2 regions of the Sediminicoccus sp. BL-A-41-H5 genome follow, and region 2 is predicted to be linked to the other one. Evidence: predicted binding sites of a transcription regulator. Region 2 holds the regulator's gene; the other holds the start of a gene.
What was found. Region 2 encodes HrcA, which represses chaperone genes, less so after heat shock. Its sites were predicted from a motif close to GTTNGCACTCNCNNNNNGNGAGTGCNAAC; they were not measured.
Positions count from the first base shown of each region.

Region 1: groES (co-chaperone GroES) is a predicted target of HrcA. The motif match lies at 2,128-2,156, and genes of this name have one in related genera.

Region 1 is NZ_CP192601.1:3,322,302-3,325,884, reverse strand. Features, by position in the region: gene groL (chaperonin GroEL) at 88-1,734, opposite strand; gene groES (co-chaperone GroES) at 1,780-2,070, opposite strand; gene ACQ860_RS16275 (usg protein) at 2,362-2,634, shown strand; partial or broken gene ACQ860_RS16270 (transposase) at 2,710-2,880, shown strand; gene ACQ860_RS16265 (IS5 family transposase) at 2,859-3,461, shown strand.
Region 2 is NZ_CP192601.1:2,702,977-2,706,559, forward strand. Features, by position in the region: gene ACQ860_RS13245 (Bug family tripartite tricarboxylate transporter substrate binding protein) at 1-579, opposite strand, end outside; gene ACQ860_RS13250 (nucleotide exchange factor GrpE) at 664-1,215, opposite strand; gene hrcA (heat-inducible transcriptional repressor HrcA) at 1,247-2,323, opposite strand; gene rph (ribonuclease PH) at 2,441-3,157, shown strand; gene rdgB (RdgB/HAM1 family non-canonical purine NTP pyrophosphatase) at 3,154-3,583, shown strand, end outside.

The DNA of each region.
Region 1 (3,583 bases), 620 kb from region 2:
GCAATGCAACCCGATGCGATGCGGCAAAAATAAAGGGCGGCCCTCGCGGACCGCCCTCCCTGATTTCGCCAGGAGCGAGTGGACTTCTTAGAAGTCCATGTCGCCCATGCCGCCCATGCCGCCACCGGGGCCACCGGCGGGCGCCGCGGCCTTCGCCGGACGCTCGGCCACCATGGCTTCCGTGGTGATCAGCAGCGAGGCGACCGAGGCCGCATCCTGCAGCGCCGTGCGCACGACCTTGGTCGGGTCGATGATGCCGGCCTCGACCAGGTTCTTGTACTCGTCGAGCTGGGCGTCGTAGCCGAAGGTCCACTCGTTGGAGCGGAGCACCTCACCCGCGATCACCGCGCCGTCCTTGCCGGCGTTCGCAGCGATCTGCTTCACCGGCGCCTGGATCGCCTTGCGGACGATCTCGATGCCGACCTGCTCGTCGGGGTTCAGGCCCTTCAGGCTGCCCAGGTTGGTCGAGGCGCGCAGCAGCGCGGTGCCGCCACCCGGCACGATGCCTTCCTGAACGGCGGCGCGCGTCGCGTGCAGCGCGTCGTCCACGCGGTCCTTGCGCTCCTTCACTTCCACTTCGGTGCTGCCACCGACGCGGATGACGGCCACGCCACCGGCGAGCTTCGCCAGGCGCTCCTGCAGCTTCTCGCGGTCGTAGTCCGAGGTGGTCTCCTCGATCTGCGCCTTGATCTGCTCGCAACGGCCGTTGATCTCGTCCTTCGAGCCGGCACCATCCACGATCGTGGTGTTCTCCTTCTCGATGCGGATGGTCTTGGCCTTGCCCAGCATCGCCAGCGTGACGGTCTCGAGCTTGATGCCGAGATCTTCGCTGATCAGCTGGCCACCGGTCAGGATCGCGATGTCTTCCAGCATCGCCTTGCGGCGATCACCGAAGCCCGGCGCCTTCACGGCGGCGATCTTCAGGCCGCCACGCAGCTTGTTGACCACGAGCGTGGCCAGCGCCTCGCCTTCCACGTCCTCGGCGATGATGACGAGCGGACGGCCGCTCTGCACCACGGCCTCGAGCAGCGGCAGCATCGGCTGGAGCTGGGAGAGCTTCTTCTCGAAGATCAGGATGTAGGGCTGATCCATCTCAGCGATCATCTTCTCCGCATTCGTGATGAAATACGGGGAGACATAGCCGCGGTCGAACTGCATGCCCTCGACGACGTCGAGCTCGGTCTGGATGCTCTTCGCTTCCTCGACCGTGATCACGCCCTCATTGCCGACGCGCTCCATGGCGGAGGCGATCATCTCGCCGATTTCCTTCTCGCCATTGGCGGAAAGCGTGCCGACCTGGGCGACCTCGGCGGAGGTGGTGATCTTCTTGGTCTTGGTCTCGAGCTCGGTGACGACCTGGGCCACGGCCTTGTCGATGCCGCGCTTGAGGTCCATCGGGTTCATGCCGGCGGCGACCGCCTTCGCACCCTCGCGAATGATGGCCTGGGCCAGCACGGTCGCGGTGGTGGTGCCGTCACCGGCGATGTCGTTGGTCTTCGAGGCCACTTCGCGCACCATCTGGGCGCCCATGTTCTCGAACTTGTCGGAGAGCTCGATCTCCTTCGCGACGGTCACGCCGTCCTTCGTGATGCGGGGCGCACCGAAGGACTTGTCGATCACGACATTGCGGCCCTTGGGGCCCAGCGTCACCTTCACGGCATCGGCCAGGATGTCCACGCCACGGATCATCTTCTCACGCGCGGAAGCGCCGAACTTCACGTCTTTGGCAGCCATTTGATCACCTCATATGGGGTTGAAAGCGATGGTCGTGCGGGCCGATCAGGCCTCGACGATGCCCATCACGTCGGATTCCTTCATGATCAGCAGCTCTTCGCCGTTGACCTTCACCTCGGTGCCGGACCACTTGCCGAACAGGATGCGGTCGCCCGCCTTCACGTCGAGCGGGCGGACCTTGCCCTCTTCATTCACGGTGCCGGCGCCGACGGCCAGGACTTCGCCTTCCTGCGGCTTCTCCTTGGCGGTGTCGGGGATGATGATGCCGCCCGCGGTCTTTTCCTCGGCCGTGATACGGCGAACGAGAACGCGGTCGTGCAAGGGGCGGAACTTCATGTCGGTTCTTTCCTCCTGATGGGTCAGGCTATGGGAACCTCCCCGCGCGCGGCGCCTGTTGGCACTCACTGGCGAGGAGTGCCAGGGAGTTAGGCTTGGCCTCGGCCAGAGTCAAGGCGGATGGCAGCACTCTCTGAGTGCGAGTGCTAATCGCCTGATTCGACGAAAGATTTTTCTGGAAAAGCCGCTTCCGATCATGTCAGCCTCATGACGTGACCAGCCCGAAGCACGGGCCGGCCGGAGGATCAGCCGGTCCCGCGGGTTGGAGACGACCCTGACGGAGGCTGCCTGATGCTGGATGTTCTCTCCCCCATGGTCCGCCAAAAGGACTGGCGCCTGACCACGGCGGAAATCCTCTACCATATGCCCGACCACCCGGGCGTTCTTCAGACCTTCATCTGGCAGAAGCACGACCTCGCCCCGAGCTTTCCGGAACTGACCCGCTTCCTCGACTACTGGAAGCGCGAGATCGAGGGGCCCTTGCACTCCGTCCGTGTGGCGAGTGCCGCGCTGATCCGCTCGGCGGACCTGAAATACGCGAATGGGGTGTTTTTATTGCATTAGGCTCCAAACCCAATCAGGTCTGGCTTCGACACGTTGCGATGTGATTCGCTGCCTTCGTTCAGGGGGGCGACGCGGATGGCGCATGGGTTTTGGCTGACGGATCGGCAGTGGGAAGCGATCGCGCCGCTCCTGCCGCAGAACCAGCCCGGGGCACGTCGGGTGGACGACCGGCGTGTGCTCAGCGGGATCGTGCACATGCTCAAGCATGGCGGCCGCTGGCAGGATTGCCCTCGGATCTATGGCCCGCCCACCACGATCTACAATCGCTATCACCGCTGGTCGCAGCGCGGCATCTGGACGCAGATGTTGACCGCGCTGGTACAGGCGACGCCAGGTGGTCTGCAGTTGATCGACAGCACGACAGCCAAGGCACAGCGCGCGGCGGCGGGCGGAAAAGGGGGGCCGAGTTCCAGGCCATTGGCCGCTCCCGCGGCGGTCGCGGGACCAAGATCCACCTCGTAACCGATGGCACGGGCCGCGTTCTCACCTTCGTCGTGACGCCCGGCCAGATGGGCGACATGCGCCCCGCTCACGACCTACTCGCCCGCCTGCCCCCGTCAGCCAAGCTCCTGGCCGACGCGGCCTATGACAGCAACGGCCTGCGTGCGTTTCTCGCCGAGCGGGGCACCCTGCCGGTCATCCCGAACAACCCCACCCGCAGGCGGTTCCATCCCTTCGACAAGACTGCCTACCGAGCGCGAAACGCCATCGAGCGAACCTTTAGCCGGCTGAAGGACTGGCGCCGCATCCACACCAGATACGACAAGCTCGCCAACAACTGCGCCTCGGCCGTCGCCATCGCAGCCGCAATCATCTGCTGGTGCTGAATGAGTCTCGAGCCTAGAGCGTGCTGCGTTCACTTCGCTCGCTCTAGGTTTTGCTGAGAGAATGTTTCAGCGTTTCAGCGTTTCGGCGATTCCGCCTCAACGCATCATGCTCTAATCGCCCT
Region 2 (3,583 bases):
GAGCACCGCCGCCTGCGCCTCGGGCGCGCCGCGGAAGGGCACATGCAGCAGTTTCACCCCGACGGCCTGCTCGAAGAGCATGCCGGCCAGGTGGCCGATGGAGCCGGCGCCCGAATTGCCGAAGCTGATGCCCTCCGGCCGCGCGCGGGCGGCCGCCGCGTAGTCCTGGATGGTCTGGTAGGGGCTTTGCGCCCGCACGGCACAGACGATGGGCGCGCCGCCGAACATCGTGATGTAGGTGAAGCTCTCGGGCCGATAGGTGATGTTGGCCATGAGCGTCGGCGCCACCGTCAGCGGCCCGGTGTTGGTGATGAGCAGCGTGTGGCCATCGGGCGCGGCCTGCGCCGCCTGGGCCGTGCCGACCGAACCACCCGCGCCGGGCCGCGCCTCCACCACGAAGGGCTGGCCGAAGGCGCGCTCCAGCCGCTCGCTCATCAGGCGCATCACCACATCCGTGGTGCCGCCGGGGGAATAGGGGTTGATGACGCGCACCGGGCGGCTCGGCCAGGCCGGTTGCGCCGAGACGGCGACGGGCGCGGCGAGCGCGCTGCCCAGGATGAGGCGACGGGACAGGGGCATGGGCTCACTCCTGCTGAAAGGCGCGGCAGAAACCGGCAAATCCGGCGCCGCCCCTCCCGTGGAGCGAAATTCATGCCAGGGCGTTCAGCCCTTCCCGGCGACCACCACCATGGCGGGCTTCAGCAAGCGGCCGTTCAGCGTCCAGGCGCTGGTCCAGGCCTGGAGCACGGTGCCGGGCTCCACGCCCTCGGGGGCCGGGGCCTCGCTCATCGCCTGGTGCAGCTCGGGGTCGAAGGGCTGGCCTTCGGCCGGCTTGCGATGCACGCCGTGGGTTTCCAGGCGCTGCAGCAGGAAGCGCTCCACACCCTCGAAGCCGCCGCGCATCTTGCCGATGATCTCGGCCTCGCCCTCTTCGGCCTTGGGCAGAAGGTCCAGGCCGCGGCGCAGGTTCTCGGCCACTTCCGTCATGTCGGTGGCGAATTTCTGCACGGCGTAGTTGCGCGCCTTCTCCACCTCGTCCTTGCCGCGGTTGCGGACGTTCTGGACCTCGGCCTCGGCGCGCAGCCAGCGGTCCTTCATCTCGGCCAGCTCGGCCTCGAGGGCGGCGATGCGCTCCTCCGGCGTCGGTGCGGGCGGGGGCGCGTCAGGGGTCTCCGGCGCGGCTTCGGCCGGGGAAGGGTTGGGTTGTTCGCTCATGCCTCAGAGGTAGGCGCGTGGCGGCGCGGGATCAACCCAGCAGCCGGCCGATGACCCGCGCGGTGTAGTCCACCACCGGGATCACGCGGCCGTAATTGATGCGCGATGGCCCGATCACACCGATGGCGCCCACGATCTTCTCCTGCCCGTTGCGGAATGGGGCCACCACCACGGAGAGGCCCGCGGTGGAGAAGATGCCGCTCTCGGCGCCGATGAAGATCTGCACCCCCTCGCCCCGCTGGGCCAGTTCCAGCAGCTTGAGGGTGGTCTCCTGCGCCTCCAGCCGCTCGAACAGGGCCTGGATCTCCTGCACGCGGGCCAGGTTCTCCATGTTCTCCAGCAGCCGCGCCTGGCCACGCAGGATGAGCGAGCCGCTACCGCCGCCCGCCCAGGTCGCCATGCCGGCCTCCACCACCTGGGTGGTGAGCGCATCGAGCGCGGTGCGGTTGGCGGCGATCTCGGTCATGACGTTGGCGCGCGTCTCGTCCAGCGTGCGGTCGGAGAGGCGGGCGTTGAGATAATTGCCCGCCTGCACCAGCGCGGAGGGCGGCAGGCCCGGCGGCACCTCGATCACGCGGTTCTCCACGCGGCCATCGCCCTGCACCAGCACCACCAGCGCGCGGCCGGGGCCCAAGGGCACGAATTCGATATGGCGCAGCGGCGCCTCGCCCTTCGGCGCCACGACGAGGCCAGCGGCCCCCGCGAGGCCGGAGAGCATCTGCCCGGCTTCCGCCAGTGTATCCTGGAGCGAGCGGCCATGCGCCGCGCAGCGGGCGGCGATCTCGGCGCGCTCCTCCTCGGCCAGGTCGCCGAATTCCAGGAGGCCATCCACAAACAGGCGCAGGCCCTGCTGCGTCGGCAGGCGGCCGGCGCTGGTGTGCGGGGCATAGAGCAGGCCCGCCTCTTCCAGATCCGCCATCACGTTGCGGATGGAGGCCGGCGAGAGGTTCAGCGGCAGGCGGCGGGAGAGGGTGCGGCTGCCCACGGGCTCGCCGGTCGCGACATAGACCTCCACCAGCTCGCGCAGCACGGCGGTCGAGCGGGGGTCCAGGGCGCTGGTGGCGATACTCGGCACCGCGACGAGGGGTGTCTTGAAGGGGGTGTGCATCGCTTCTGATAGCTTGGTTGTCCGGGAAGCGTTGGTCAACCTTTGCGCGGCAACCACTGGTCATGCGGCCCCGCTTGTGCTGAGTGCCGCCGGAGAAACCCTGAGGATTGCCCGAACATGCGCCCATCCGGCCGCGCCCCCGACGCCCTGCGCCCGATCTCGATCGAGACCGGCATCGCCAAGCATGCGGAAGGCTCCTGCCTCATCCGCATGGGCAACACCGAGGTGCTCTGCGCCGCGAGCCTGGAGGCGCGCGTGCCGCCCTTCCTGCGCAACCAGGGCCTGGGCTGGGTGACGGCCGAATACGGCATGCTGCCGCGGGCCACCCACACGCGCGGTGATCGCGAGGCGGCGCGCGGCAAGCAATCCGGCCGCACGCAGGAGATCCAGCGCCTGATCGGCCGCAGCCTGCGCGCCGTGACCGATCGCAAGGCGATGGGCGAGATGACGGTGACGCTGGATTGCGACGTGATCAACGCCGATGCCGGTACGCGCTGCGCCGCCATCACCGGCGCCTGGGTCGCGCTGCACCTGGCCTTCCAACATGCGAAGCGCAACAACATCATGAGCGCCATCCCGCTGACGGACCACGTCGCCGCCATCTCCTGCGGGATCGCGGGCGGCGAGGCGATCATCGACCTCGACTATGCCGAGGACAGCACGGCGGATGCGGATGCGAATTTCGTGCTCGCCGGCAATGGCAACCTGATCGAGGTGCAGGCGACGGCCGAGGGCGCGCCCTTCAGCGAGGCGCAGTTCCTGGCGATGCTGGACATGGCGCGCGATGGCGTGGCGCAGCTCGTCGCGGCGCAGAAGGCCGCCGTCGGCCTGTGAGGAAACTCGCGCCGGGCCAGCTGGTGCTTGCCAGCCACAATGCGGGCAAGCTGCGCGAATTCTCCGGGCTGCTGGCCCCGCATGGCCTGGAGCTGATATCGGCCGGCGCCCTCGGCCTGCCGGAGCCCGCCGAGACGGGCGCGACCTTCGTGGCCAACGCCAAGATCAAGGCGCAGGCGGCGGCGCGGGCGACCGACCTGCCGGCACTGGCCGATGACAGTGGCCTCGCGGTCGCAGCGCTGGGTGGCGCGCCGGGCGTCTATACGGCGGATTGGGCCATGCGGCCGGACGGCACGCGCGACTATGCCGCCGCCATGGCGCGCATCGCGGCCGAGGATCGCAGCGCGCGGCGCCGCTGCGCCTTCGTGGCCGTGCTTGTGCTGGCCTGGCCCGATGGCCACAGCGAGGCCTTCGAGGGGATCTGCG